DNA from 3 places in the Paenibacillus sp. PvP094 genome. Region 3 is predicted to be linked to each of the others. Evidence: riboswitches for the same ligand, from Rfam matches in the RefSeq annotation. Region 3 holds a riboswitch; each other region holds the start of a gene.
The links. A riboswitch is a leader RNA that binds a small molecule or an ion and turns the genes downstream of it on or off. The one in region 3 is predicted to bind cobalamin.

Region 1 (10,112 bases), 710 kb from region 3:
ATGTTATTTCAAATTAGAGCCGATATTCCCAGCGTTTTTGGCTGGCTTTGAGCAGAATAGCTTCACTCAGGTTTGTTAGAGTTTATAACTCATGATTATCTGCGATATAAGGCCTTTGCGGTTCGTTAGCGCTGCCCTTGTACTCCCTGCTAAGGTACACTCTAGGTACGCTCAGTGTAGGCTGAAACAGCGACTATGCCTTCACTGCCATCAGCGAGATCGCGTTCAGGGCAGCTACTACGATGGTGCTGCCGCCTTTGCGGCCGATGTTCGTGATAAACGGGATGTCCAGCTTGCGCAGCTCATCCTTGGATTCAGCTGCGGACACGAATCCAACAGGCATACCAATGATCAAGCCTGGCTTGGCTTCGCCTTCTTTTACCAAACGAATCAGCTCCAGCAATGCTGTCGGTGCGTTACCGATGGCATAGATTCCGCCCTCATAGGCCTTGGTTGCTTTACGCGTCGAGATAATGGCCCGCGTCGTATTCAACCGCTTCGCTTCCTCCATCACATCCGGGTCGGAAATATGCACGTGTACATCTCCCCCGAACCCGCGAATACGATCCTTGCTTACTCCAGCCTGGATCATCTGTACGTCGGCAATGACGGATTGCCCTGCACGAAGGGCTGCAATTCCTGCCTGAATGGCATCCGGATGGAAAACCATGCTGCGGCCAAGTTCGAAGTCAGCTGAGGCATGAATGACACGCTGTACCACTGGATATTGCTCTTCCGTGAATGGGTGCTCACCCAGCTCCTCGGTAATCATCTCGAAGCTTTTTCCCTCAATCTCCTGGGGCTGTACAGTTAAAGGTTTAAATTCCGTTTTGAAATCCATATGCACTCACTCCTTCAATCGTAATATGATTCAAAATGGGTCTATCCCAATTTGATCTATTCGGGTGTTCTACTCCATCAATACACGCTTCAACTCGGAGAGTACACCTTCAAATTCATCAAACACCGTTCCGAATTCGGCTTCTGGTCGGGATATCAATACAACCTGAATGCCAAGCTCCAGTGCAGATTGAATCTTCTCATCTACAGCCCCGGTCTTGCCGCTTTCCTTGGTCACCATAACGGTGGTGGCATAATGCTTGTACAATGCTTCGTTCATTTCACGGGAAAAGGGTCCCTGCATCGCAATAATATTGCGCTGTTCCACACCCAGTTCACCGCATTTCTCCATATTGTCGAGACGCGGAAGCATACGGGCAACGAGACGAATGTCAGGATCACCGAGCAGATGCTTGGTGAAAATCTGCAACGTTTTGCTTCCTGTCGTTAACATGACAGAACCTTTGAGTTCTTTTGCCTTAAGAGCAGCTTCCTCATAGGAAGGCACGACATGAAGCAGCGGATGGTCATCGTAGGCAAGTCCCGTTCGCTCGTAACGGATATAAGGAATTCCTGCCTGTCTGGCTGCTTCCATGGCATTGGCATGGGCCTCTTCCGCAAAGGGATGGCTTGCATCCACTATGACACGGCTTCCTTTTTCACGGACAAGCTGGACCATGGCTTCTATCGTCAGCCTGCCTGTTCGAACCGGCAGCCCCGCCTCGGACAGACTGTGCGCTGCACTCTCGGTTACAACCGATGTGAGTACGTCCATCCCCTGCTGCTGAATCTGCACAGCCAATTCCCGCGCATCACTTGTACCGCATAACATCAAGATCATGGACGGTTCACCCGCTCCGAAGCTGCTGCGATCTGAGCATGCCCTGCATCTTCTGGTGAGGTGTTCTCTCCGTCTCCGCCCTCTTCATCTTGATTATGCAACGCACCTTCGTGGTCATGATGCGAATGGTGCAATTCCCCGTCGTGGTCATGATGATAATCCAGCGATGCTTCACGGCTGCTCACGGCATGTTCGTGACTATGACGCTCCTCATGGTGGTGCTCGTGATCATGGGCGTGATGATCGTGGCTGTGTCCATGGTCGTGGTCATGATGATGATGGTCATGGCTGTGATCGTGTGCATGATCATGATGATGGTGATGGTGGTCATGGTCATGATCGTGGTCGTGATCATGGTGATGGTGGTGATGTTTGGCAGCCTCAAGTCTGAATTGGCAGTTGTCACAGTTGGCCGCTACCCGTCCATTCAACCCTTCGTTCGCACGTTCCAGTACCAGCTCCACCAATTTTGGATGGAATCCAAAATATCCTCCGATCTCCACCTGAATGTCCGGATGTGCCGCAGCAAATTCTGCAGTCATCTCATCAATGCGTTTGATCAGCACACCTGTGAACAGGAAATAAGGCATGATGACGATCTTCTTCGCCCCGAGCAGGAGACAACGCTGCAATCCATCCGGGAATGAAGGCTGCGTCACACCAATAAAGCTGCTTTCAGCCCACTTATATGGGAGTTTCTCCCACAACATCCGGGTCATTTTGAAAAAGTCACTGTTGGCATCCGGGTCACTGCTTCCCCGACCAAGGACAAGTACGGCTGTCTCTTCATCCGTGACAGGAGCGGGCGGAGCCGCCACTGCTGCGCCGCCTTGATTGGCGGTAACAAGGACAGGCTGAGCTTCCTGCAGACGGGTCTGCATAATTTGAACGACCTTCTCATGTACGCCAATCGGACGCCCATATACAAATTCCACTTGCGGATAACGAATCTTGGCCCGGTCAATGGCATTCGGAATATCAATTTTGGCGTGGCCTGCAGCAAACAGAATAATCGGAACCAATACGACACGCGTTGCCCCTTTATCTACACAAGCCGTAACCCCTTCAGCAATGCTTGGTCTTGTTAATTCCAGAAAACAGGTCTCTACCACGGTATTCTCCGGCGCTTTCTCCGCTACCGCTCTTGCAAACTCCATTAACTCCCGGTTTCCCTCTGGATCACGGCTGCCGTGTCCAACCAGCAAAATGGCATTCATCATGGCTTCTTCCTCCCCCGCCTGATCCATAGACCAGGCATCTCAATTTTAGATTGTGCTTACTCGGTAAACGAGCCTTTCACGCAGGGTAACCTGGGGTTGCCCAATCATTTCGATCTATATAAAAAGTGCAATGGAATTTTTCCGGTATAACTACAAACGCTGGTTAAAAAAATATTCAGATGGTAACAAAACTGGCACAATCCCTAGTCGCCGCATACCGGGTTTACTTCCACGGTCACAGGCGCATCGACGTGACGGAAGCCTTGGATTACTCCAACGCGTTTGAAAAATTTATGGAACCTCTCATTCGGGTGTCCCTTTTCCTTGTACTCCGCTACGATTCGCTCCACTATCCCGCCAATCTGATCACCTGGAATCCCTTCGGCTACCGGCTGGGCAGGGTGAGCGTTTCGTCCGAACTTCTTGCCGCCAAGGAACAGGTCGTATCCGCCCTTGCGGTAGACGATTCCGATGTCCTCGAGCACGGCACCGTAACATGCCATGCCGCAGCCATTCAGAGCCACACTGGTCTCTTTCGGCGCACTAAGTCCGCCTATAACTGCCTGCAAATGATTGGCCATCGGAACGGCATCATCCTTCTCCATGTTGCAGAAGTCACAGGCCTTCACCTTGATAACGTCACCGATCGGCACCACGATAAAATTCGCTGCACGCAGCTCTTCTACCAGCTGATCCGGCTCAAAGGTCGGTACCCGCAAAATAATCTGATGCTCCGGCGTGTATTCCAGCTCGCCTTCTTCACTCGCGCATTGTGCCAGCAGCGCCATCTGGGCTGCAGTAAACTTCTTGTTGCCGACGCCAGGCGACACGCCAATCTCGAACAGCGGTGCCTTGCGTCCCGGCTCGGGTGCTGTCCGCACAGCAGCTGCCCCTGCAGTCTGCGGCGTCGCGGCTGGCACGCCTGACCCGGCTGCATCCAGCCAGCGGCTGGCCGCTTCGCCAGCGAGCTTGCCGCCTGCCGCAAGCCGCGTCAGCGCCTCGGCAGCCAGTTCGGCCGCACCGGCACGCGGCATCGCCAAGGCAGCACGCGGTGCGCCTTCCACCGCTGCAGGCCGCTCGGCTGCAAGCACTGCGGTGCTGCCGCCCGCTGGCTGAGCAGCAGGCATGCCAGCGCCCTGCTGCCCTTGCGGTCCCATGCCCGTACTGGCGCTGGCGCCGCGCAGGGCTGGTTCCACAGCTGGCTGCGCGGTCTGCGTATCGCGGACTGTGCCTGCTGCATCTGCGGAAGCGGCAGAACGGGCCTCCATCGCGCCGAGCGACCAAGGCTCAGCTTCCGTGCGGAGCCGCTCATGTGGTCTGAGCGGTTGTTCCACGGTATTCAGCGTGTATTTCCGCTGATATCCACGCGGTGTGACCATGAGTCCTTCGTACATCATGGTCGAGGAGTTACCAATGATCACGGTCGTCAGCATGCCGATATCATGGTTCAACATGTCTTCCAGCGTGGTCATCACGACATCCTGACGTTCACGATAGGCACTTTTTACAAGCCCCACTGGCGTCTGGGGACTACGGTACCGCAGCAGCATCTCCTGCGTCTCCACGATCTGGCGTGTCCGGCGTCCACTGCGAGGATTGTACAGAGCAATGACAAAATCAGCTGATGCTGCTGCTTCAACTCGGCGAATAATCGTCTCCCATGGCGTAAGGTGGTCACTCAGACTGATCGTACATGCATCATGCATTACGGGTGCACCCAGCAAGGAAGCACAGGATTGAATGGCAGATACACCCGGGATAACCTCAACGCCAACGCCGGTTTCCGGCTTCCAGCCTTGCTCCATCAGCACCTCATACACTAATCCGGCCATGCCATATACACCTGCATCGCCACTGGAGATTACTGCAACGATTTTGCCCATCTCGGCCTGTCTGACCGCTTCCTGTGCCCGGCTTACCTCTTCGGTCATGCCTGTCCGTACAATCTCCTGTCCGTCCAGGAGTGGACGAATCAGATCAACGTAAGTGTTGTAACCAATGATGACCTCACTCTCCCGTAGTGCCTCCAATGCCCGTGTGGTGATATGCTCCATCGCTCCTGGGCCAAATCCGATAATCAGCAGCTTTCCTTGACTCTGCATTGCTTCTCCTCCTCCATCTCCCTGTTCACCCTTAGCACGTCAATCACATCTATATCATCGCTTCTTCAGCCGTGGTCTGTAGCCAGCTCTTGATTATTGAGTTGCTCTGTGCAGCTCAACCTTCTTATCGGGGCTATTCCAAAACAGTGAAAAAGGACGGCTTGACCGACCTTCTTCTTCGCGGCATGTTCGATTAAATCCAGTTCCGGATCGACTGTAAAAAACAAAAAAATCCCATCCTTATAACGGATGGGATACGCATGTACGTACACTCAAGAAGACAGTCCACGGCCCTATTGAGGATAGACCTGTGGCTGCATGGCCGCAAAGGGCCTGCCAGGCGAACCGGTTGTTCGCCCGTTTCCTGATTCTTCGTACACCACTCCTTTCCGCGAAGGGTTCGGTGACACATGCAAGGTAGGTCTCCTGGCTCTGGATCATTAGCTTCCTTTTCTGTCTTCCCCGGATGTACGAGTGACTTGGATGAAAAGGGCTTCCCCATTACAGTGGCGGGACCGCTCGGGATTTGCACCCGATTCCCTGTTACCTCTTGCTCGACGCAAGAGCACCTTGCTTGTTTTCATGAATGATATTGCTTTCATCATAACACCGCTCAGGAAAAAATGTCCATGCTTATGATGTTTGTCCACGATTCTATTTTCAGACAAAACAGAAAAAAGTTCTGATCCAGAACAGATCAGAACTTGAATGATATATCCATATGCGAAACCCTCATAACGATCTTACCGGATCCTTTAACAGACCTGCATCCTGATCTGCTTATCAGGATTGATCTGCGTGTGCTGCAGCAATATATCGTCCCAGCTCAACGATGAGTGCTCCCATCTTTTCTTCCTCCGGAACAACCAGTACTTCAATTCCTTCTTCACGCATGGCGTTTGCAGTCACTTTACCTACAGATGCAGGAATCACACCGTCCCGGAAAGCCTGCTGCATCTGTTCCAGCTTGCCTTGAGAAGCTGCGTATGCTGCCAGAAACCGTACTTGGGGGCCGCTGGTGAATGCTACGGCATCGACCTCATGCTGCACGATTTCATTCAAAAGCAGTTCCAGTTCGGCCTCTTCCGGCGGTACATGGCGATAAGGCAGAACCTGTCTTACTTCAGCACCCTGTTCTTCCAGCCAGTTGACCAGCTTCGGCGCAGTTTCTCCATGAAGCTGGAGCATGACTTTTTTGCCGGCAAGATTATGTGGCGCGAATTCTCGAATCAGCCCGTCCGTACTGCCGTCATCATCCCGAACCAGCGGTGATAGCTTGCGCTTGCGAAGTGAGTTCACCGTTTTGTATCCTCTTGCTGCTATTGAAGCTTCCGCCAAGACATCCAGCAGTTGACCAGCTATGTCCATATCCTCTGCCATTTCAAATATGGCATCAAGTCCCATGCCTGTAGTTAATACCGCCCAGTCGGGCGGATCAGAGATCAAGGAGACGAGACCATTGCGTATGTTCCGATCATCCAGGAATACCGTTCCCTGTGCTGGCCGCACGAGTGGAATACCACCCATTTTCTCAACTAACAACGCCATTTCCTTGGATTTACGCGGTCCCGTCAGTGCTACACGTATACCTGCCAAATGTTGAGCCATTCATGTTTCCCCCCAGTTCGTTCGTCCGAACGTCATTCGTTTGACTACAGTATACAGGGTAGTTTCATGGAGGGAAACCTTGTTTCACGTCATTTGGCGTGTTCTTCTATAACGATTTTTTATGATTGGCATCAGGAAGGCTGAAGCTCGCCCCCCTGCATTTCATCCTTTCCTGTTTCATCCTCCTGGCCAGAATCGCGTCTTTTCTTCTCCTGTTCATGCTGTTTGTTGGTTGTATCGCGATGGTTCTCTCCTTGGCGTGAGGAGTCCCTTTCCTTTTTACGTGGTCGAAGAAACACAAAAAGAAGGATCGGAAAGAGCACTTCGAACAGAATGGCAATCCATGTCCATTCCCGCGTGAAGCGGAACAGCTGAATTGCATTTTTGAAGAACCAGAATGCACAGGCAAATCCAAGGAGTGCGACTGGACCCGTCATGAGCTTCCCGGAAACTTTGGGAATGATCCGTTTCAGACCCCAACAGATAAAATACAAGTCAAACCCAATCTTCGTAATCATGGTAGGCAGGGTAGCCGCAGCTAGGGCCAGGTCAAACCGGTCCAGAAAGTCACTTACCTGCAGCTGTCTGGCAAGTTCGTATGATGGGTATACCAGCCTCGATGCAATTGGCACACCAATGGAGGTGATGGTCTCGATCATAATTAACATCATCAGCAAGGCGGCTATCGTTACTCCCCAAGTTACCGGTTTAAAACGAAAGTCGCTTCCCTTAACTACAAAAGGCAGTGCAATCATCTCTCCAAAGAAGGAAAAGATGTACCAGCTTCCCTTGCCTACACCTTCTACATCAATATCAAAGTACGGCATCAGATTATCCAGGTTAACTTGTTGAATCAACATGAATGGGACAATGACCGAGTTGAGCAGAAATAAGGTAATGTACAGCTCAGACATCCCAATTAAGGAACCCAGTCCTCCTCTGACAATAAACACAGCCATGACCAAGAGAGACAACACAATAATGGAAATGGGCGTCGTCTCAAGCAAGGTTATACTTACATAGTCACCGATCAACCGGATGTCTCGAGCAAATATCAAAAGAAAAAACATGATATACATCAAGCCCGTCACCCGTCCCAAGAAAGGAAATCTTTTGACCAGAGACTCAAAGAGGTCCTGATCGGGAAACCGGCTTTGGACACGATTTAACATCCACATGGATGCAAATGTGACGAGAAACACAGGGATATAGGATAGATAGGCATGCTGTTCGGCATAGAAAATGGCCTGTGCATGGGGCTGAATCAGCGTACCTGTTACACTCAGCAGCAAGATTAGCAGCGTAAGCTGCCGGCTAGTCACTGCCTGATTCATCAAATTACCTCCTTTCTGCCTGCTCAACCGGAATGTCGATATGTGACAAACATCTATGGCAGCGGTAAATTCCGCTGGATCCAATGGGTCAGCCAAACCGTAATAAAGAACGTTTTGCTTAAGTGGGTAACATAGAACCAAATTCCGGTACTGCCTGCTATCACCACATAAGATAACCAACGGTTAATCGCCGCCGCCTGCCTCAGGTGCTTAAAGTCCATGATAATGACGATGATGACCATCGCCAGATAAGTAAACACGAGCGGCTTAATCATGGACGATCTCCTCCTCGGTCAATCCAATCGGTTTATTGGTGATCCCTACATTCTCAATGATGATATGTGGCTCTACCACGACTTCCATATTCGGATAAATGTCATACCAACGGTCCTTGATCCTATCCCATTCTTTCGGCATCTGCTGATGTATGGAACGACCCAGCCCCAGAATATCGGCATTATACTTTCGCTGGATCAGCCTTACGCCCTCCTCGATATCTTCCTTCACTTTTTTGTGAATAGCTTCGGTAAGCGTCAAAATCTCACGTTCCCGCAGGTCGCCATAATTCGATTCGTTATCCACCAAAACTCCCTTGGCGTATAGTTGAATCGTGACACTCACTTTGTCATTGTGAATATGCGGCTTGAACGAAGAATTGTTTTCGTTCAGCTTCAGGAACAACGTCCCCTCTCCCTCTGGAGCCTTAATCATTACCTCTGGCGTATTGGCTTCACCCATGGCCAAAATCAGTGCATCTGCAGGTGCCTTTTCAATCATTCCCACCAGTTTGTCCTTTTTGAAGATGGCCAGTCCATCCAGCTTGATATTGGTTTTGACATCCTTCCAATCCTTCGGTACATTTTCCGCAACGGAAGCAATCGGGAGAAAGGGGTCGATTCCGTCTGAGAGGATGGAGTCTATAAACAATTTGAGTGAACGCGGATGCCGCATATTCAGGAAGCATAGCTCCCGTACCATCTCCGAAGGGAATTTTTCAATCGGTGCGTCTGTATCAAGAACCTTAAATGCTTCCCCCTTGGTCACGACTGGCATGGCTGACAGGCGGTTCAGGGGATATCTGGTTAATAGGTCCAGCATCGGAGCAATGCCTTCCCTGGCCAGATCCTCTCCGATCAGAAGCGTACGACGATGTGCATAATAGAGCCTCCGGGATAGGGCCTTCTGCCCTTCAAGCGAGGTCCCGCGAAATGTTTTGGCTGTCGTGGACAGCATGAACCAGGATTTGTCCCCACTTGTCCCTCCCCCGCCACCTTCACTTCCGGAAGCGCCAGACTGACCAGGTAACGCTATTTGCAAACTTGTCCTATAATCCTGCTTCTCCTTGTCCACTGCAATTCCAATCACAAATGCAATATCATTAATCTCTTCGCGATCCCAACAGCCTGATAACAGGAGGGTACACAGGAAAAGCAGCACCACGGTGCGATACTTATGCATGAAATGCATGAGCTTACCATCCCTCCTCAGCTTCTGGCGACCCATTAATCTTGGCATTCATCCGCTTCTTATCATGATGCACCGTGGAAGGACGATTGATCATTCTCCACCATGGTGTACGAATTACAATATCTTTGGTATCCGTTCTGTGATATGGACTCAGCCCCGACAGATAAGGAACCCCGAAGGAAGTCATCTGCGTCAGATGGACCGAGATCAATACCAGTCCGATGACAATGCCATACAGTCCGAGCGCTCCGGCGAGGAGCATGATCGGAAACCGCAGCAGACGAACCGTAATGGCAAAGTTAAAGCGCGGGATGGTAAACGAAGCAATACCTGTCATGGATACGATGATAACCATGGGCGCCGATACTATCCCGGCCTGAACCGCGGCCTGCCCGATTACGAGTGCACCCAGGATGCTGACTGCCTGACCTACCGTCTTCGGTAACCTGACCCCCGCTTCACGCAAGGCTTCAAATGAAAGTTCCATAATAAGAGCTTCCACCAGGGCCGGGAACGGAATGGCTTCCCTGGCTCCGGCGATACTCAGAATCAGCGTTGTCGGGAGCATATCCTGATGAAAAGTCGTGATGGCGATATATAGCGCTGGCAGAAACAAGGCAATCGCCACAAACAAAAACCGGATCCATCGCACCAGATTGGTAATAAAGAACCGTTCATAATAGTCCTCACTGGCCTGCAG
Region 2 (10,112 bases), 1.2 Mb from region 3:
TCCACATTACTCATTTCCGTTCGTTCCCTATATCAAAAATAATCCCTGCAGCAGACTTAACACCGTCAACAGAGCGGCTTCCAGCAGCTCATTCATCGCACCATATGTATCTCCAGTAAGTCCGCCTAACCTCTCACTGATGCGTCCGGCAACGAACTTGCCGATAAGATATGCCGCCAGTGGTACCAAAATGGCAGCTGCAATAGGATATAGCCACCAAGGTAATGTCCCAAGGCCCCTATCCATCGCCAGCATTTCTACCATGCTGCTGCCAGGCTGAAAGATCCACACCGCGGCAAGTGTAATGACAGCCGCCAGGATGGTTAGTCCAACCGTAGCGCTTCGTGCCCTCTGGACTTCCTTCCGTTCCCCAAGGCCCTTGAACAGGACAGCAAGTCCATCGTCTCCCCTGGCATTCGGCCAAGCCGAAATGGCATACACCATGAACCAGCGGCTCCAGATCATGGGCAGAATCAGCAGCGCTCCATACAGCCAGTTTCCATGTGCGATAAAATCAGCAATTAAGGCTGCTTTCATCATGAGCAGCAGTACGCAGGCAATCACGCCCATGGCTCCAACGCGGCTGTCTTTCATAATTTCCAGCATTCGCTCACGGGTACGATAGCTGAGCAGGCCATCCGCTGTGTCCATCCAGCCATCCAGATGGAGTCCCCCCGTAAGCCATACCCAAAGGGTCAGGGTCAATACAGCCGCTGGGAACGATGGCAGCAGTGCACCTGTAAGCGCGCCACCAATCCAGACACTTAAACCAATGGCCGCACCGACCAGCGGATAATACACTACGCTTTCCCGCAGCAGTGGCGGAACGAAGTCAATCTGCATTTTCACGGGGAAACGGGACAAAAATTGAAAAGCGGCCGCAGCCGCATGTTTTTGATCCAGTCTGTTTACATACTCCGCACCCTGAGCCGGCCCCTCGTTTACCTGATTCAGGTGGTCTTCACTGGTCATTTCCTCACGATTATGCTGGATGTTGTTACCGTCATGGCTCATAAGCGATACTCCTTGCTCTTCAGCTCCATAGCAATCCCTACCGTTACCAGAAATACTTCGCGGCAGATGGCAGCGACCCGCTGATTTAATATGCCCGCCAAATCCCGATATCTTCTGCCAAGCGCATACTCCGGTACGATGCCGTCCCCCACTTCATTCGTAACCAGGACTAGCAGCCCGGGATAGGACTCGATAGCGGTTACCAGCGCATTCATATGATCCAGAACAACCTGCTCAGGCTCTTGCTCATGGGTAAGCAGGACGTTGGTCAACCAGAGCGTCAGGCAATCCACCAAAATGGTCGGAGCTGACGTTCCTGTATGCGATTCTCCCATTTTTGTGATGAGTTCTGGCAATGCCAAGGGTTCCTCCACGGTATGCCACAGGTACCCCACTTCATCCCGCTGATTCTGATGCAGACGTATCCGTTCACGCATCTCGTCATCATACGCCTGTGCGGTTGCGACATACCAGGCCTCGGAGGAACGCTGCATGCAGAGACGCTCGGCGAAGGAGCTTTTGCCGCTCCTTGCCCCGCCCGTTACAAGTACGCTCATGGAGATACCTCTCCCCGAACTGGCGAAGCAGCTGTCGATGACTCATCCGCGCGCTCATTCTCATTCGAGCTTCCCGATACACCAGCGCTTGCAAATGTGGCCATCTCATTCAGAATACGGCAAGCCGCATCGATTAGATGAAGACTGAGCACACCACCTGTTCCCTCACCCAGCCGCATGTCCAGATCCAGCATCGGTTTGAGGGCAAGTTCGTGCAGAAGCGCAGCATGTCCACTTTCATGCGATGTATGCGAAGCAATCATATATTCCACACTGACCGGGGCAAGCTGTCTCGCAATCAGTGCCGCTGCAGTGGAGATAAACCCATCCACCACAACAGGACAGCCATGAGCTGCCGCTGCGAGGATGACACCTGTCAGTCCGGCAATTTCCAATCCGCCCACTTTGCCAAGCACATCCAGGGCATCGTCTGCATCCGGTGCATTCACACTAAGCGCCCGGCTGACTACAGCAGCTTTGCGCTGTAAACCTGCGTCATCCATCCCTGTTCCCCGACCAACCGCAGATGCGGGTGCTGTTCCGGTTAAAGCACACATGACTGCGGCACTCGCTGTAGTATTTCCGATACCCATTTCACCGGTGACAAATAATTGAGTTCCCTTGGCGACTTCAGCAGCCACAACCTCGGCTCCGGCAAGAATCGCCTGGATCGCTTCATCACGGCTCATGGCTGGACCCTGCGCCATGTTGGCTGTACCTTTGCGTACTTTGCGGGAGACCAGGTCCGGGTGTTCCAGATCGGCATTCACGCCAATGTCCACACAGATGACATCTGCCCCTGCATGGCGCGCCAGAACGTTGACGGCCGCTCCTCCTGCCAAAAAATTATGAACCATCTGCGGCGTTACCTCTGCCGGGAACGCACTGATTCCTTCGGCAACGACGCCGTGATCGGCAGCCATAACAATGACGGCCCTGCGATCCAGACAAGGCCGAGCCTCGCCGGTTATCCCCGCAAGTCGAATAACCAGCTGTTCCAGTTTGCCCAGACTGCCGGGCGGTTTCGTTAATGAATCCACATGTGCCGAGGCTTCTGCCGCCACTTCTTCATTAGGACCCACGATCCGATCGATTAACTGTTCCAACGTCTGTTCATTATTCATACCGCCAGCACTTCCTTCATCAAAATATAGGGTCGCCCCGCTTTTCGTTCACTCGTGTTCTCGCCGCAGCAACAATTGCGGCAATCCAGTATCGGGATGATTCACCATGGCCGGGTTCACCCGGAAGATATCCCGAATGTTCTCTTCCGTCATCAGCGAATGTGGTGTTCCACTGCTTACGCACATGCCCTCGCGCAGAGCGAGAATCTGATCGCAGAATTGCGCAGCGAGGTTCAGATCGTGCAGCACAGCGACAATGGTAATCTTGTTTTTTTGCCGCCAGGAAGATAATAGCTCCATGAATTGCAATTGATATCGGATATCAAGAAATGTGGTTGGCTCATCCAGCAATAACAATTTGGGCTCCTGGGCCATGACTTTGGCGAGCGCCACCCGCTGCCTCTGCCCTCCACTGAGTGCATCGAGCGGCCTGTCGGCCATTTCGGTTAGACCCAGTTCTTCCAATACCCGGTCCACCACGGCCGCTCCATCCGCCGATTCCCTGCCTAACCAATTCTGATAAGGATAACGTCCCATCTCCACCACATCTCGGACAGGATACGAGATGGCAGGCAGGCCATCTTGCTGCAGCACCGCAATCATGCGTGACAGGTCTTTGCGAGTGTATGAGGTAATCTCCCGCCCTGCAATCTGAATGCTGCCTGCACCAGGCTGTTCGGTTCCTGCAATGAGCTGGAGCAGCGTTGATTTTCCGCTTCCGTTTGGACCAACGACACCCCACCATTCGCCTTCTGTGACACGCCAGTCCACGTTATGCAGTGCCCGGTGCTCTCCATACATTTTGCCTGCCCTCGCAACTTCAATCAGCGGATCGTTTGGGGTAACGCTTGTACCCATGTTTGTACTCATGCTTGTACTCATGGCATCACCCCTTTTCGCAGCTTTTTATTCCGATGCAGCAGATACGCGAAGAAAGGAGCTCCGACAAAGGCCGTCACCACACCAAGCGGAATTTCGGTCGGTGCCAGCAGGGAGCGTGCAATCGTATCGGCCCATACCATGAAGATGGCTCCGCCAATCGCGGACAAGGGAACCAGCAAACGATAGTCAGGCCCAACAATCAGCCGAAGAATATGCGGGATAACAAGACCTACGAATCCAATGACACCCGAAACCGAGACAGCCCCGGCGGTAAGCAGTGTTCCTACGGCAAGGACGGATAGCTTCAACCCATCCACCTGGACACCGATATGTGCAGCCTGCCGTTCCCCCAGTGCAAGCACATTCAAGGAACGGGCACGGCTCCAGAGGAAAATCAGACCCAGTATAAAATACGGGAAAAGGATGGCCGTATACGACCACCCACGCAGAGCCAGACTTCCCATCGTCCAGTATATAATTTCGTTAATCGTCTGTTTCGACATGGTCGACAGGAAGGAGACCACCGCTCCCAGAAAACTTTGCATCACCACGCCAGCCAGAATCAGGCTGTGTGTCGGTATTTTGCGCCCTTCACGAGCCAGGGCGAGTACAAACCATAATGTGAGCACGCCCGTCAGAAACGCAACGAGCGGCAAGGTCCAGATTCCGATCAGTGCATACTGCAATCCGAAGAAGATCAGAAAAGCAGCGCCCACCGATGCGCCAGACGATACGCCAAGCGTAAACGGATCTGCCAGCGGGTTACGAAGAACCCCCTGGAAGCCCGCTCCGGCGATGGCCAGCGATGCACCCACGAGTACAGCAAGCAGCACCCGCGGGAACCTGACCTTCCATATAATTTGCTCAGCTGCCGTACTCCAGTCGGGCGTGATCCAGTCTCCGATCCATGGCATGTGATGAAGCAGAATGCCTGCAATGTCACGGACAGGCAGAGCCACTGAACCGATGCCCGTACAGATCAGCACAGTCAGCACAAGCAGCAGAATTCCGGCTGTTCCGTACACTGCCAGCTTTTTACTCATTGGAACAGGTCAGGATAGATCGCTTTGGCAACAGCTTTCAAACCTTCCGTTACACGTGGGCCCGGACGGCTCAGCAGGTTGGCATCCAGGCCAATGACTGCATCGTTTTTCACCGCCGTAATTTGATCCCAGCCGCTGCGCTCTTTGATGATCTGATCCAGTGTTTTGGAGTTCTCATCAATAACATCATTGGCGTACAGAATGACATCCGGATTGGAAGCAATAATGTTCTCTTCGTTAATTTCATTCCAGCCCACGAGGTCGGAAGCAACGTTGATTCCACCGGCTACCGTGATCAGTTCATCCATGAATTCACCTTTACCCACAGTCCAGCCCGGGGAGAATTCAACATATACCTTTTTCTGATCTTCCGACTTCACAGCCTTAACCGCTTCGGTTACGTCCGCCACGTCCTGTTTCATTTTCGTGATGAGCTCCTGTGCCTGCTCCTGATGATCCGTGATTTTCCCGAACGTTTCGATGTTGTTCATGACATCGTCTATCGATTTCGGATCCGTTTTGAAAATGGTGATACCCAGTTCGCGCAGCTTGGTCACAGCTTCTTCGCTCATGGAGATCCCTGTAAATACGATGTCTGCTTCAGCTGCGATGATTGATTCTTCATTGGGCTTCGACACACCACCCATTTTCGGTTTGGTTGTTGCAGCTTCCGGATAATCGTCATAGTCGGATACCCCTACGATCTGCTCATCCAATCCAAGGGCGAACAATGACTCGGTTTCTGCCGGAGACACGGATACAATTTTGGCTGGCGCTTTCTCAAACGTGAAGGATTCACCTGTCGCATCAGTTACCGTAAGTGGATATTGTGTTTTGAGATCCGTCTGCTCCTGGCCTTGGGATTGCTCCTGTGCCGGCTGCTGCGTAGACGTACCTGTTCCCTCGCTCGTTGTTGCGTTTCCACATCCGGCCAAAGCCAGTGTAAGCATCGCTGCTGTCAGCAGGGACGCCATGCCTTTCCAATTCTTGATGTTCATTCTGTTCATTCTCCCCTTCTCAATGTTCTCTCTTAAGTAGTGCTCCTGACCATTCCCCCTGAATTTGTGTTCCTAAATAAAATGACCCTAGAAAACCACACTAGGCCACTACGATTGCAGTACCATCTTCCGATCGCTGTTATCCCCAGATTTTTTTGATTCTCTCTTATAAACGTGAAAATCCGGGGATAAAGGCGAGCGCTACGCTTCTTCAGATTGGTTCTGCACTCTTCGTTACGTGTGAATATTTCAGTTCATCCTATATGAACAAAAAAATCCCCGATCCTTACGTCAGGATCAGGGATGACGTCTCGCATATGGCGATCTGCACATCTACAGCGTACCCGCTGTTCATGCACATAGAATTGCCCGAAACGCTGTCCTTTCCTCGAAGGAACACCGGTTTGTACGTCCAGGGCAGGTAACCTGACTTACAGGACTGCTCGTCCTGATTTACAGTGGCGGGACCGTGCCGGATTCACACCGGCTTCCCTATTTCACCCATTGTGCCGTTCATCGTTTGCATTAACTCGATGAGTTCTTCTTGCTCACACAAGGGACCCGTGGTCGCTGATATTGTAACCATTCAAGTGAGCATGCCCTATCCATCAGCGCTTAAGCGCATAACGAGATATGTATTCATGCTGAAGTCACACTTCTGTTGTGATTATAGGTTATATTGCACATCCTTACAACCCGATTCACGGAAAAGACACCCTGCTTGAAACCCAGCTATTTCCGCTTTTTTCAAGCCGAACCTTAATTGCTTGCCCCGGAATGACCTGTGTATCCCAGAATCCCAGTTCCGGTATGAGACGTGACATGGCATACCGAATGACACCGCCATGGGTAACTATGGCAATCGCAGGAACATGATTTTCTTCGGAATGTTCCTCTGACGAACCGGACACAAGGCACTCCTTTACGAAGGAGTCGATCCTCGCAGCAAATGCCTGCCAAGGCTCGCCGCCCGGTGGCGTCACATCCTGCGGTGCATCAATCCAATTCCGGTAGAGCGGATTGTCCTTGAGCTCATTGTAAGTCATCCCTTCCCATTGCCCAAAATCAATCTCACGCAAACGCGGATCATACTGTACTTGTCCTGCTTGTACCGGAGCAATTCGTTCCACGGTCTGCCGGCAGCGCAGCAGATCACTGCAATACAGCGCATCCCATGTGATCCCGCGAATGGACTGGAGAAGCGGCGCCAGTTCCCGCTCTGCATCCGGCAGGAGACCGATATCGGTATGTCCGAGGTATCTCTTTTCCACATTCCAAGAAGTTGTCCCATGACGGATAAACACGATCTCCCGCGTTCCAGTTCCACGCTTCCCGGATTCTACTTCCATAACAGCGCACCTCCTGCTGTCCAGATACTGAAACTTACCAACCAGCATAACAGCACAAAAGCTCCCGCCGACCAGAACATCAAACGCGTGGTCCGCACGATATCCTCTGCTTCCATCAGCCGTGTCTGATCGCCCATATAGGCTCGAAAAGAAGCCACGCCATGGTAGACGTTATGCCCGCCAAGCCTGATACCCAGCGCTCCTGCAACGGCCGACTCCGGGAATCCGCTGTTCGGGCTGGGGTGCAATCTGGCATCCCGGCGAACCATGCGTGCAGCACCTTTTGCGCTCAATCTCATGAACCATGCACCCGTAATGAGCAGCAAGGCGGTAAGCCGCGCCGGAATCCAGTTCGCCCAATCATCGAGACGAGCAGAGGCCCAGCCGAGATGCAAATATTTTTCATTTTTATAACCAACCATGGAATCCAGCGTATTGACGGCCCGATAGGCCATCGCAAGCGGAGCACCGCCAATCAGGGCATAGAACAGCGGTGAAACGATGGCATCGACGATGTTTTCCGCTACAGTCTCCACGGTTCCCCGTACCACTTCCGATTCATCCAGATGCGCTGTATCCCGCCCCACGATCATGCCAAGTGAACGTCTAGCCGCAGGCCAATCCCTTTCTCTCAGATGACGATACACTTCCATGCCTGCATCCTTCAGTCCTTTGGAAGCAATGGTGGTGGCAATCAGTATCACTTCAGCGATAACGGCAATCACCGGGTGAACAAGTCCAAGGATGTATAACACTCCCCAAGTAAGCACCAATGAACCACCCGCAATGACTATCGGAAAAAGCAGCCCTGCCCGCTTAAGCCCCTGATCGCTGCTCACTCGTTTTCTGATGGTCCGCTCCAGTGCAGAAATTCCTTTCCCCATGCCGATCACCGGGTGGGGGATCCAGCGTGGATCTCCAATGAGGCGATCCAGTATGTATGCTGCTAAAATAATCCATGCCCCTGTCATTCCTGCCCATATGGGCCAGTCCGCCCACTTACTCAGAGATATCATCGCTTGCTATTCCTCTCTTTCCACGCCTGTCCAGCTTGCAAACTTTCGGTAACGGCATCATAGACGACACGCCCAATTCCTGCCCCAATTACTGTGGCTGTACCTGCGTAAGAGATCAGTGGTTTTCCCTCCATCTGACTCGTGGCCAGCACAATGGCATCCGTCGTCGTTCCCGTTGCAATCAGTCCATTTTCCGCATCCATTACACCGCAATCCGAGAGCGCTGCCGTTTTGGCTTCCACTGCTGTCTGAATGGCATTGACCATGGCTCCGGGCGTCATGCGGCCGTTGATCCATAACATGATATTAATTGTACCGGGAGTGTAGGGTGACTCTGCTGCTTTTCCCTCTGGGCTAGTTATGTTCCCTGCAGCATCAAACACGGTTCTTGCGGAGCCTGCCCTGGCAGCATTGGATACACCTGCTGTCGTACAGCACAAGATCCCTGCTTCATCGCCTACAACTTCCTGAACCGATGTGTGAGCAAGCTTAACCGCTGTCAGCAATCCGGCACATGCTGTTGTGCGTTCCTCCCAGCCTCTCAGGAAGTCTGCAATATCGCGCGGTGGGTCGTCACAACGATAATGCTTGTCTACATAAATATTGAATATGCGATCCAGCTCGATCATCCCCCCGCCGTACACGGCACTCGAAATGGCGTTTACCCGGTTAGGGATCGATGCTCGAATATGGCGTTCATGTGCGCTGATGGTTAACCCGGGCCATGCAGAAGAAGTATATTCATTTTGCTCTGCATTTGCATGGGTAAAGTACTGCAAGAATGGCAATGCCATTACTCCGCCCCCCCGACCGTTGGCACCGGATTCGTTTGTCCGCTCACACTTCTCATTTCGTTCACCAGACGAAGATTCGACTTCGCGTCCTTCACTGCCAGTCGGATATGTCTTTCCCCAAGTCCAGGGTACATGGCACAGCTTCGGATCAGAATTCCCCGTTCCCCCAGAGCCGCTTGTATGGTTGTCGCTGTCCATGGCCGCGGCACACGTGCCAGCAAGAAGTTCGCTTCCCCGCGTGTCACTTCGCATCCACAGGCTTCCAGGCCGGATGCCAGTTTCTCTCGTTCAAGCGCCACCTGTTTCAACGTCTCCCGTTCAAAAGCTTCCCCGCTGCTTAGACAGGCTTCTCCCGCAATCAGTGCCAGTCCGTTGACACTCCAGGTTACCTGTTTCTCCGTCATGGCACGAATCAGATCCGGGTGTGCAATCGCATAGCCAAGCCGAAGACCCGGAATGGCATAAAATTTGGTCATCGAGCGAATGATGATCACCTGTGGGTAATCCTGTAATCGGGAAGCCAGGGATTGTCGCTGCGTTTCAGGAATGAAATCCATAAATGCCTCATCAATCACCAGGACAGTATCTGTCTTCTCGGCATGACGGGCCAGCCGCTGCAATACTTCAACCGGATACTGTACTCCATTGGGATTGTTCGGCTGTCCAAGAAACAGCAAGTCCACCTGTTCCATCAGCCTCTCGATATCTTCGGGAGCTGCTCGCCATTCGAGCTCCTCCTGCCCCAGAACATAATGCATTTCTGCCCCAAATTGCTTGGATAATGAACGATACTCCGAGAACCCCGGTTCCACTGTGCCCACCTTCCGGGGAGAGAGTCCGAGCAGGATCAGAGCCATGCTTTCCGCAGCTCCATTCCCTATAGATATATATTCCTCTGACAGGCCAAGGCGCTCACCAAGCAAGGATTTGAATGTCCGATGTGCAGGATCAGGATAACGAAGTATCGCCCGCATCCCTTGCTCCAACGCCTTCAGAACATCCTTGGGCGGACCCAGAGGGTTAATGTTTGCACTAAAATCAAGGAAATCCTCAGGACTCCCGCCAAATCTTGACGCAGCTGTCTCCACGTCACCACCATGTCCAAAAACTTCAATGATACCGCTCATTTTTGTCCGTCATCCTTTCTGCATGTCATTTTTATTATGGATGGCGTAACTGTCACGGGTCAATCCTGATTTGCCTAAACCATCCATTCCCTGCTTCAATTCCTTTGTGTCCAATCGACAATTCGATTACAATAGAAGAGGAATTTTGATTCGCAGGCGCAACACTACATAAGGGATCATCGTCCCTCACATACATTAATGGAGGAAT
Region 3 (10,112 bases):
TAACCATAAGGCTGGGTGGGAAATTTCATATTCATCACAGTGAGAAACTGAGGGAAGTATCAAGTATTTTGGCAAGCAAGGCAGCAGAGGAAAAAGCAACGCAGCTGGTGGTTGGTCAAGCGAAGAGGCTCTGGTGGCTAAATGGCTATCGTGGTGCCGGATCGGTGATCAATCGGCTGGTACGGCTGTCCAGACATATGGATGTATTAATAGTTGCAGATTACGATTATGATCCAAGCGGGATGTGAACAGTACAGTGCCTGAACGAAACACAGAAGAGAAGGGGAATCCTCCTTTGCACCGGGTTTCCCAATATGTATGGGTAACCATTGGCATTACCTTATTAACCCCACTGCTTCATGTCATCGGCATGAGTAGTGATCTGGTTAACGTCTCACTCATTTATCTGTTTCCCATTTTGGTGAGCGCCGTTTACTGGGGATTGGGCCCTGCAATCTACGCAGCGAGTCTTAGCGTAATCATGTTTGACTTCTTTTTTGTACCTCCGAATCTCAGTTTTACCGTTGCGGATCTGCGATATATTTTTTCCTTTATTGTGTATTTGGCCGTAGCGGTTTTAACAGCCACACTTTCCAGTCGCTTACGTCAGCAGCTGGAGATGGTTAGGCAGCGTGAAGCCACTACCAATTCATTGTATGCGCTCAGCCGCCAGATGACGGCTGTTACGGATCTGGATACACTGCTCCATCATATTGCGAAGCAAGTATCATACACACTGGGTACCCAGGCTGCCGTATATTTGCCTGATGCTCATGATGAGCTGAAAGTAACAGCATCTGCCGATGACCTGGGAACCGCAGTCTGGGGTGGAGAGGAATCAGAGATCGCGATTGCCAAGTGGGTGTACAGGAATGGCGAAACTGCGGGGAGAGGTTCTACCATCCTGCGGGAATCTTTGGGTCTATACGTTCCCTTGCGTACGGAAGATCAGATACACGGCGTGCTTGCCGTCCGTATGGAGGCCAGGGATATTCATGAGCAGCGGGAACAGCTGCAATTGCTGGAGGCCTGTGGAGGGCTGGCGGCCAGTGCAATTGCTCGCGTCAAACTGGCAGAGGAAGCAAGGGTGGCACAGATGACTGCCGAATCAGAGCGCATTCGCACGGCTTTGCTGGACTCTGTGTCCCACGAACTGCGGACGCCCTTAACGACGATCATTGGATCCGCTACAGGATTGATCGAGAATGACGCCATATTTACCCCGGAAGACCGGAAGGAGCTGACGGGCAATATTCGGGATGGTGCCATGCGCATGAACCGATTGGTGAGCAATTTACTGGGCATGGTGAAGCTGGAGAGCGGTATGCTGCAGCTGCGCAGGAAATGGTGTGACGTCGGGGACATGATCAGCGTGGTGTTAACGCAAGTAAGGGAATTCAGCAAGCATCGGAGCATTCGTGTGGATTTGCCGGATCAACCGTTATTTATATGTGGAGATGAAGTGCTGCTGGAACAGGTGCTGATCAATGTGGTCAGCAATGCCATTAAATATTCTCCTGACTATAGCGAGATTGTCCTTACTGTTACGAGGGATGAGAGAAACGCCAGGCTGACCATTGTGGTAGCGGACAATGGTGTAGGTATTCCTGATGCTGACAGGGAGCGGATTTTTGAAAAGTTTTACCGGTCGGAATCCTCTCGTCATGTGACGGGCACAGGACTGGGACTGGCTATATGCAAAGGGATTGTTGAAGTTCACGGAGGAACGATTGAAGCAGATCCCAATCCAGGAGGCGGAACAAGAATGAGCATCTGTTTGCCCATGGAAGCGCCGGAAGCATTATTTCCCTATAGAGGACAAGGAGAGGTTGAGTAACATGACGGCATCGCAAGGGGCTCGCATATTGGTTGTAGATGATGAACCACAGATTCGCAAACTGCTGAAGGTGACCCTGCAGGCCCATCAATTCGAAATTCATGAATGTGCAGATGGCGACGAGGCTGTCATTCAGGCGAGTATCGTTCATCCAGATCTGATCATACTCGATCTGGGTCTGCCGGGGATGTCCGGGATGGACGTGCTGCATCGCGTTCGCGAATGGTCCCAGGTGCCCATTATTGTACTGACGGCGAAGGAACGCGAGGAAGACAAGATTGCTGCGCTTGACGGTGGGGCCGATGACTATGTAACGAAGCCGTTTGGCATGGGTGAACTGGTTGCCCGGATTCGGGTTGCACTTCGGCATGTGGCGAAGACAACCGATGAACCTGTGCTGCGTTTTGGGTCTCTCACTGTAGATCTGGCACAAAGGCAGGTGGAGCTGGACGGTTTGCCGATCAAATTAACACCCACAGAGTATGATATGCTCAAGGTTCTGGCCTCCAACGCCGGAAAGATCATTACCCAGCGCCAGCTGCTGCAGCAGGTATGGGGCGGGCATCATCACGAATCTGATAGTCATTATCTGAGGGTCTACGTGGGTCATCTGCGCAAAAAATTAAAGGAAGACCCTACGCAACCGCGATTCATCCAGACCGAGCCCGGAATTGGCTATCGCTTTTTGCTTCAGGATTAGTTTGGAAATGTAATAAGAATCCCATAAAAAAGCGCCGGAGCCTCCTGGATTTACAGAGGTCTTCGGCGCTTTTTTTATCAACAATGAAATAAAAATGATCTTTTGCTTTAGGATGTATACTTCGGCAGCCAATCCCCATGAGCCTCGATCAGTTCATCGCACATGGCAACGATGTCATCAATGGACAGCTCGGCAGCAGTGTGCGGATCCAGCATGGCGGCATGATAGATATGTTCCTTTTTGCCCGTCATGGCCGCTTCAATCGTCAGCAGCTGGGTGTTGATGTTGGTGCGGTTCAGTGCCGCCAGCTGCGGAGGCAGGTCGCCAATGTATGTTGGGCTGATTCCGGATCCGTCCACCAGACATGGCACCTCGACACAGGCCTCACGAGGAAGGTTGGTAATTAGACCGGTATTCATTACATTACCGCCGATTTTGTATGGACGGTCCGTTTCCATCGCTTCCATGATATGCGAAGCGTATTCGCGGCTGCGGGTATGTTCAATATGTTCACTGGCAAACAGCTTCTCGCGCATTTCCTTCCAACCTTCAATCTGGTTCACGCAGCGGCGCGGATACTCATCCAGCGGGATGTTGAAGCGTTCGATCAATTCCGGATAATTCCGTTTGATAAAGTATGGATGGTACTCAGCATTGTGCTCGGAAGACTCCGTTACGTAATATCCAAAACGATTCATCAGCTCGAAACGCACCATATCATGATGCTGCTCCTTCTGTTTCTCCCTCGCCAGACGTTTAATCTCCGGATACAGATCCTGGCCATCTCTCGTTACTTCCAGCAGCCAGGCCATATGGTTGATTCCTGCCACTTTTGCAACTACGCCTGTCTGATCCATTCCCAGCGCTTCAAATAAGTGAGGCACGCATACCTGCACGCTGTGGCACAGACCTACCGTTTTGATCCCTCCATGCACGTTCATGACATTAGTCAGTACGGCCATCGGGTTGGTGTAGTTCAGGAACCAGGCGTCAGGACACACTTCCTGCATGTCCCGGGCAAAGTCGAGCATGACCGGAATGGTACGCAAATTACGGAAGATACCGCCAATGCCAAGGGTGTCAGCAATGGTCTGACGCAGTCCGTATTTCTTCGGTATTTCGAAGTCCGTAATTGTACATGGATCATATCCGCCCACTTGAATGGCGTTAATGACATATTTGGCACCGCGCAGTGCTTCTTTGCGGTCTGTGTATTTTTTTACGGAACAACGGCTTCCAAGAGAACGGCCCATACTGGTCAGCAGTCGCTCCGAATCATTCAGCCGCTCGGCATCAATATCAAACAAGGCCAATTCAAAATCCTGCAGTGCTTCGGTCATCATGACGTCACCTAATACATTTTTGACAAAAACGGTGCTGCCTGCACCGAGAAACGTAATTTTGTTCATCTCAAGTCCAGCCTCCCTGAATAATGGTGTACCCCAACTATAGGCCGATCCGGCTTATATAACTATGGTTCAACCTCTCCCATACATGGCATAATCCCATTTTTGGTCCCGCTTTCAGCTGATATTTCCCAGGTTCACCTGTTATAATTTAAAATGAAAAAATAGATGCGGAGGAAGGGAAGGAGTGGGAGGATGACACCGATTGAGTTTAATGTGATGCCCATGGACTGGACACAGATGGAGCTGGTGCTGTTGTTTTTCGGCTGGCAAGCCTGCGATCCTTCTCATTATTGGGGTCCAGGGGTGCGAGATTCCTATGTGGTTCATTACATTCATGAGGGATGGGGAACGGTGCATATGGAGGATAAGGAATACCGGCTGACCCAGGGTCAGGGCTTCGTCATTCTCCCGGATACCATTATCCATTATGAGGCCGATGCGAAGGAGCCATGGACGTACTCTTGGTTCGGGTTTAAGGGCGTCCATGCCAAGACATTTATGCAGCGGGCAAAACTGAGTCCGGCACATCCTGTATTTGATGCCAGAGATCCGAAGGTAATGGATGGTTTGTATGCAGACATGACTCAGGCGTCATCACGCAATGGCGGAGATGTTTTTAGCCAGAGTCTGTTATACCGTTTAATTGCCGAACTGATATCCTCCTCACCTGAAGAAGAGAAGGCGGGGCATCCCCTTTCCACCAAGGATGAATACATCAGACAAGCCGTCCAGTTCATGGAGAACAGGTACAGCCAGAAGACGTCCATCCTTGATATTGCGCAGTCCGTCCGCTTGGATCGTACGTATCTGTCCGGTCTTTTTAAGGAGAAGTACGGGAAGTCGCTTCAGGCATTCTTTCTTGAATACCGGATGAATCGCGCAGCAGAGCTGCTGCAGAGTTCAACGCTTTCGGTCAGTGAGGTTGCCCACTCCGTGGGGTATACGGATCCGCTTTTATTTTCCAAGATGTTCAAGCGTGTGACAGGAGTATCCCCCAAAGGTTCGAGAGAGCGGGAATAGGCTGACGAGCTGTTTCAAATTTGAATAAATGCTTTGATCATTATCTGTGAGCCAGCTATACTGGTACAGAATGCATTTCAATTGAATATGTGGAACTGGGTGCTTTACCTTCGGGTAGAAGCTTAATAGGGAAGACCGGTGTGATGCCGGCGCGGTCCCGCCACTGTAACAGAGGAGTCATGCAGCGTTATGCCACTGGTTTAGACCGGGAAGGTGCTGCAATGACGAGGATTCTGGAGCCAGGAGACCTGCCTAGTTTAACAACACAGTAGTACCTACGGGAGATAGGAAGGTGTTTAGAGAGCATGATTTTTTCTGAAAATCTGTTTATTTAAGACGTCCTTATCCGGTACTAGCGGAGAGAGACGTCTTTTTTGATATGCATGGACAAGTCACGTGCGGGGTTGGAGATTGGGGAGAGGATGTCAGACATGTGAGTAGATATATTGTGAAAAGATTCATTCAGCTGGCAGCCGTGTTATTCGGCATTTCGTTTCTGACGTTTCTGCTGACCTATCTGTCTCCGGGGGACCCGGCAAGGCTTATGCTCATGTCTACAGGGGTCACACCGTCGGACGAATTGGTACAGCAGGTGCGTGTCCAGCTGGGACTGGATCAGCCATTTTGGATACGCTACGGAACCTGGCTGGGACAGGTGCTTACCGGAGATTTCGGAACGTCCTATAAATACGACAGGCCTGTGCTCGACATTCTGCTGTCCAGGCTTCCAGCCACGCTTCGGCTAACAGGAAGTGCCCTGCTGCTGGTCATTCTGATTGCGTTTCCACTGGGTATTTTGTCGGCCGTCTACAGAAACAACGTGCTGGATTACGTCATTCGCCTGTTTTCGTTTGCAGGGTTGTCCATGCCGAGCTTCTGGCTCGGGATGCTGCTCATGCTGGTGTTTGGCGTACAGCTCAAGCTGCTGCCCGTCATGGGGAGTTCGGGCTGGAACAGCCTGATATTGCCTGCATGCACACTGGCGTTACCTCTAATCGCCCAATATATCAGGCAGATCCGTACGGTAATTCTGGAAGAGATGTCCCAGAACTATGTCACGGGGGCCAGAGCCAGAGGCGTGAAGGAGAGAGTCATTATGCTGCAGCATATTTTACCCAATATATTATTGCCCATCGTTACGCTCATGGGCATGTCCACAGGCGCCCTGCTCGGCGGGGCAGCCATTGTGGAAAGTTTGTTCGTATGGCCGGGTGTAGGGCAGATGGCGGTGGATGCCATCTTTACAAGAGACTATCCCCTGATTCAGGGCTATGTCATCTGGATGGCAACCATCTATGTATTGCTGAATCTGATGGTTGATCTCTGGACACATCTGCATGACCCGCGGATTCGACTGGACGTGGATGTCTAAAATGAGAGAATTTAAGTTTATTCTGACACAGCATCGCTGGTTCACATTTCTATGTTCACTGACCCTCCTCTGGGTCATTCTCGCCATGATTGCGCCGCTGCTCGCACCGCATGATCCACTGGCAACGAATTTTGCCAAGGTACTGCAGCCAGCCAGTTCGGAATATCCGCTTGGAACCGATCAGCTTGGACGCTGCGTGTTATCCCGTATCCTTTACGGGGCAAGGACGTCGCTTCTGCTTACCTTTATGATGATCGGAATTGTGTTTGTGCTTGGCGTAACCATTGGTGTTATCGCAGGTTTTGCCCGTGGTCTGACGGATACAGTGCTGATGCGGTTATCCGATACGCTGATGGCCTTTCCAGGATTAATCTTCGCCATCGCAGTAGTGGGGATGCTGGGGCCAGGTCTATTTAATACGGTAATTGCCCTGGCTGTTGTCTGGTGGGCGAAGTATGCACGACTGGCAAGAAGTCTGGTGATCTCGCTTCAGCAAAGGGAGTATGTCGCTGCGGCAGCCTTCAGCGGCGCACGGAAGATTCAGATCATCACCAGAACCATCCTGCCCAACATGCTGTCTCCTCTCATCGTCATGGCGATGATGGATGTGGGCGGCATGATGTTATCCATCTCAGGCCTGTCCTTTTTGGGGCTGGGTGCTCAGCCTCCCGAACCGGAGTGGGGGGCAATGCTGAATGAAGGCAGACGATATTTGCAGACAGCTCCGTGGCTGTTGATTTATCCGGGACTTGCGATTTTTTGCACGGTGATCATTTTTAATTTGCTGGGCGACAGTCTGAGGGATGTGCTGGATCCCAAGAAAAAGGCAGCTTAACAGGAGGAACGGGAATGAATTCGAGATATGGAAAAACACTAACGCTTACCGTACTGTCATTATTGGTTTTATGTATTATCGCGGCATGTGGCCAAACCACAACAAGTACTTCCACCTCATCATCATCTGGCGAAAAGGTGGAGGCGGACAAAGGCAGTGCTGGTAAACCGACTCATCTGAATGTAGCGCTATTCTGGCTTGGAAGTAATCTGGATCCGGCAGAGGAGTGGAACGGCTGGACCCTTACACGGGCAGCAATAGGAGAGACCCTGATTCAGTTTGACGAAAATATGAAATTGGTACCGAAAATTGCGGATAGCTGGGATCGAATCGATGATACGACATGGCATTTTCATATCCGGGAAGGTGTAACGTTTCATAACGGCAATAAGGTCACGGCAGATGCGGTGAAGAAGTCCATTGAACGTTCCATCGAATTAAATGAGAGAGGACAGTCGACCTTGCCGGTAGCTTCCATGATTGCCGAAGGTCAGGATCTGACCTTTAAAACAACTGAGCCTTATGCATCCCTTCTTGGCAATATTGCTGAACCCCTGTTTGTAATAGTGGATACAAGCGCGGATACGTCCAAATTCAAGAGTGAGCCTATCGCTACAGGGCCGTTTATGGTAACAGGCTATACCCCGGATCAGGAGATTCAAGTGAAAAAGTATGACGGATACTGGGACGGGGCAACCGATGTGGATACCATTACATTCAAATATATCAAGGATGACAGCACGCGTGCCCTTGCACTGCAATCGGGTGAGATTGATGTAGCCAGCAACGTGGGACGAAGCAGCCTGGCATTATTCCAGGATCAGAGTCAATATACGATTGATGAAATCCCGAGCCTGCGTACGCAGTTTGTATGGTTTAATACGCAGAATCCGCTGCTGAGTGAGCCGGACGTACGGCGTGCAATCTCGTACGGCATAGACCGCGAGATGTATGCAAACACACTGGTGGGCGGTCAGGCGGCCAAAGGACCGTTTACCTCGGCTCTGCCTTTTGGCTATGATCAGGTCAAGGGGTATGACTATGAACCGGAGACAGCCAAGAAGCTGTTGGATAAGGCTGGCTACATGGATGCGGATGGGGACGGTATTCGGGAAAAAGACGGACAGAAGCTAACGCTTCAATTGATTCTCAATTCGGCTTATGAATCGGACTCCATTGTGGCTGCTGCAATGCAGTCCCAACTCAAGGAAATTGGAGTTAATCTGGAAATGACCTCTTACGAGGATCTGACTGATCACCAAAAAAGCGGGAACTACGATTTGGCGCTGACCAGCATTAATACAGGGATTACCGGAGATCCCCAGTATATTCTCGACTTTTATTTCAAAACGGGAGCGGAGTGGAACATCGGTGGATACAGCAATCCGAAGCTGGATGCGGTGATTCAGCAGCTGCATTCCGAATTCGATGTGGAGAAAAGATATGAACTGGCTGCAGAAGCCCAGCAGATGATTCTGGATGATGCGGCATACATGTTTATTACCTATACTCCAATTAACATTGTAAGCAAGAGCAACGTTCAGGGTGCGACGATGTATCCGATCGACTTTTATCTCCTGGATCGCAATATTCAGGTTGGGCAATAATGAGCGCTTTACTGAGTGTAGATCGGCTTTCTGTAGCATATAAGAGCGGTTCACCTGCACTGCAGAATGTATCGTTCGCAATGAATGCCGGGGAGATTATCGGAATAGTGGGCGAGAGCGGAAGTGGTAAATCGACGTTGCTTCGAGCTTTGCTCGGCATGCTTCCAGACGGTGGGCAGTATGCCGGGGGAGACATTTTTTTTCAGGGGAAATCGATATTTAGTCTTTCGCAGAAGGAATGGGGCAGCATACGCGGCAAGCGGATGGCTATGGTTTTTCAGGATAGCGGTTCTTATCTGAATCCCATCCGTACAGTAGGAAGTCAGTACATCGAGGCGATCCGTACACACGTTGAACTATCGAAGAAAGCTGCCTATGAGATGGCGGTGGACATGCTCTCACAGATGGGACTGGATGACCCCGAGCGGATGATGAGCATGTATCCCGGCCAGCTTAGCGGAGGCATGAAGCAGCGAACGGCAATTGCCATGGCGGTAACGATGGAGCCAGAACTGCTGCTTGCCGATGAACCGACCAGTGCGCTGGATGTAACCACTCAGGTTGAAGTGATCAAACGATTGACCAACCTTCGGGCAAGTCAGGGAACAGGGATGATCATTGTGACGCACAATATTGCTGTTGCAGCCCATATGGCAGACTACATCGGTGTGATGCAGAACGGGTCACTGGTTGAGTTTGGACAAACTTCAAGTATTATTACGAGTCCACGTCATGCTTATACACGCGAGTTGCTAGCTGCAGTACCTGAACTGGAGGAGAATACGGATGGTAGATGAGAGGATACCCGTTCTGGAAATGAGGAATTTAAGTAAAACCTACGAATCCATGGGCCAGGGAGCCCATTCAGCATTGCAATCGATCAACCTGAAGCTCTATCCGGGAGAATGTCTGGGAATTGTAGGTGAGAGCGGAAGTGGCAAGAGCACCTTGGCCAAATGCGTAACCCATCTGGAAAAGGCAACCTCCGGGCATATCATCTATCGTAAGCAGGATATTACTCTGATCAGTGGAGAGGCTTTGCGGCTGCAGCGCAAGCAGATTCAGATGGTTTTTCAGGAACCTTCGGCGATTTTCAATCCCCGCATGAGGGTGGGATCATTTATCCTTGAGCCTTTATTGAATTATAAACTGATCAAACGCAGGCAGGGCGAAAAGGAAATTCATCGTTTGCTGGAGCTGGTGGGATTGCCTGCTGCGATTGCTGACAAGTATCCACACGAAATCAGTGGTGGGGAGCAGCAGCGAGTGGTTATTGCCCGGGCGATCGGAGTGCAGCCGGATGTGATTATTTTTGATGAGGCTACCTCGGCT

Region 1: linked by a shared signal. The riboswitch ahead of cobJ (precorrin-3B C(17)-methyltransferase) and the one ahead of nikB (nickel ABC transporter permease) in region 3 are both predicted to bind cobalamin.
Region 2: linked by a shared signal. The riboswitch ahead of ABIC22_RS02805 (ABC transporter substrate-binding protein) and the one ahead of nikB (nickel ABC transporter permease) in region 3 are both predicted to bind cobalamin.

Annotation. Positions count from the first base shown of each region.
Region 1 is NZ_JBEPOM010000001.1:2,514,602-2,524,713, reverse strand. It holds gene ABIC22_RS11695 (precorrin-8X methylmutase) at 194-841, opposite strand; gene cobK (precorrin-6A reductase) at 911-1,681, opposite strand; gene ABIC22_RS11685 (sirohydrochlorin chelatase) at 1,678-2,898, opposite strand; gene cobJ (precorrin-3B C(17)-methyltransferase) at 3,105-5,003, opposite strand; cobalamin riboswitch at 5,403-5,591, opposite strand; gene ABIC22_RS11675 (uroporphyrinogen-III synthase) at 5,787-6,611, opposite strand; gene ABIC22_RS11670 (endospore germination permease) at 6,743-7,945, opposite strand; gene ABIC22_RS11665 (hypothetical protein) at 7,999-8,220, opposite strand; gene ABIC22_RS11660 (Ger(x)C family spore germination protein) at 8,213-9,412, opposite strand; gene ABIC22_RS11655 (spore germination protein) at 9,417-10,112, opposite strand, start outside.
Region 2 is NZ_JBEPOM010000001.1:560,260-570,371, forward strand. It holds gene ABIC22_RS02780 (adenosylcobinamide-GDP ribazoletransferase) at 28-1,014, opposite strand; gene cobU (bifunctional adenosylcobinamide kinase/adenosylcobinamide-phosphate guanylyltransferase) at 1,011-1,571, opposite strand; gene cobT (nicotinate-nucleotide--dimethylbenzimidazole phosphoribosyltransferase) at 1,568-2,695, opposite strand; gene ABIC22_RS02795 (ABC transporter ATP-binding protein) at 2,744-3,577, opposite strand; gene ABIC22_RS02800 (FecCD family ABC transporter permease) at 3,574-4,620, opposite strand; gene ABIC22_RS02805 (ABC transporter substrate-binding protein) at 4,617-5,618, opposite strand; cobalamin riboswitch at 6,019-6,147, opposite strand; gene ABIC22_RS02810 (histidine phosphatase family protein) at 6,320-6,967, opposite strand; gene cbiB (adenosylcobinamide-phosphate synthase CbiB) at 6,958-7,938, opposite strand; gene ABIC22_RS02820 (adenosylcobinamide amidohydrolase) at 7,980-8,777, opposite strand; gene cobD (threonine-phosphate decarboxylase CobD) at 8,777-9,895, opposite strand.
Region 3 is NZ_JBEPOM010000001.1:1,802,880-1,812,991, reverse strand. It holds gene ABIC22_RS08500 (histidine kinase) at 1-248, shown strand, start outside; gene ABIC22_RS08495 (ATP-binding protein) at 257-1,837, shown strand; gene ABIC22_RS08490 (response regulator) at 1,839-2,537, shown strand; gene melA (alpha-glucosidase/alpha-galactosidase) at 2,645-3,946, opposite strand; gene ABIC22_RS08480 (AraC family ligand binding domain-containing protein) at 4,139-4,966, shown strand; cobalamin riboswitch at 5,047-5,236, shown strand; gene nikB (nickel ABC transporter permease) at 5,400-6,338, shown strand; gene nikC (nickel transporter permease) at 6,340-7,173, shown strand; gene ABIC22_RS08465 (ABC transporter substrate-binding protein) at 7,188-8,780, shown strand; gene ABIC22_RS08460 (ABC transporter ATP-binding protein) at 8,780-9,577, shown strand; gene ABIC22_RS08455 (ABC transporter ATP-binding protein) at 9,567-10,112, shown strand, end outside.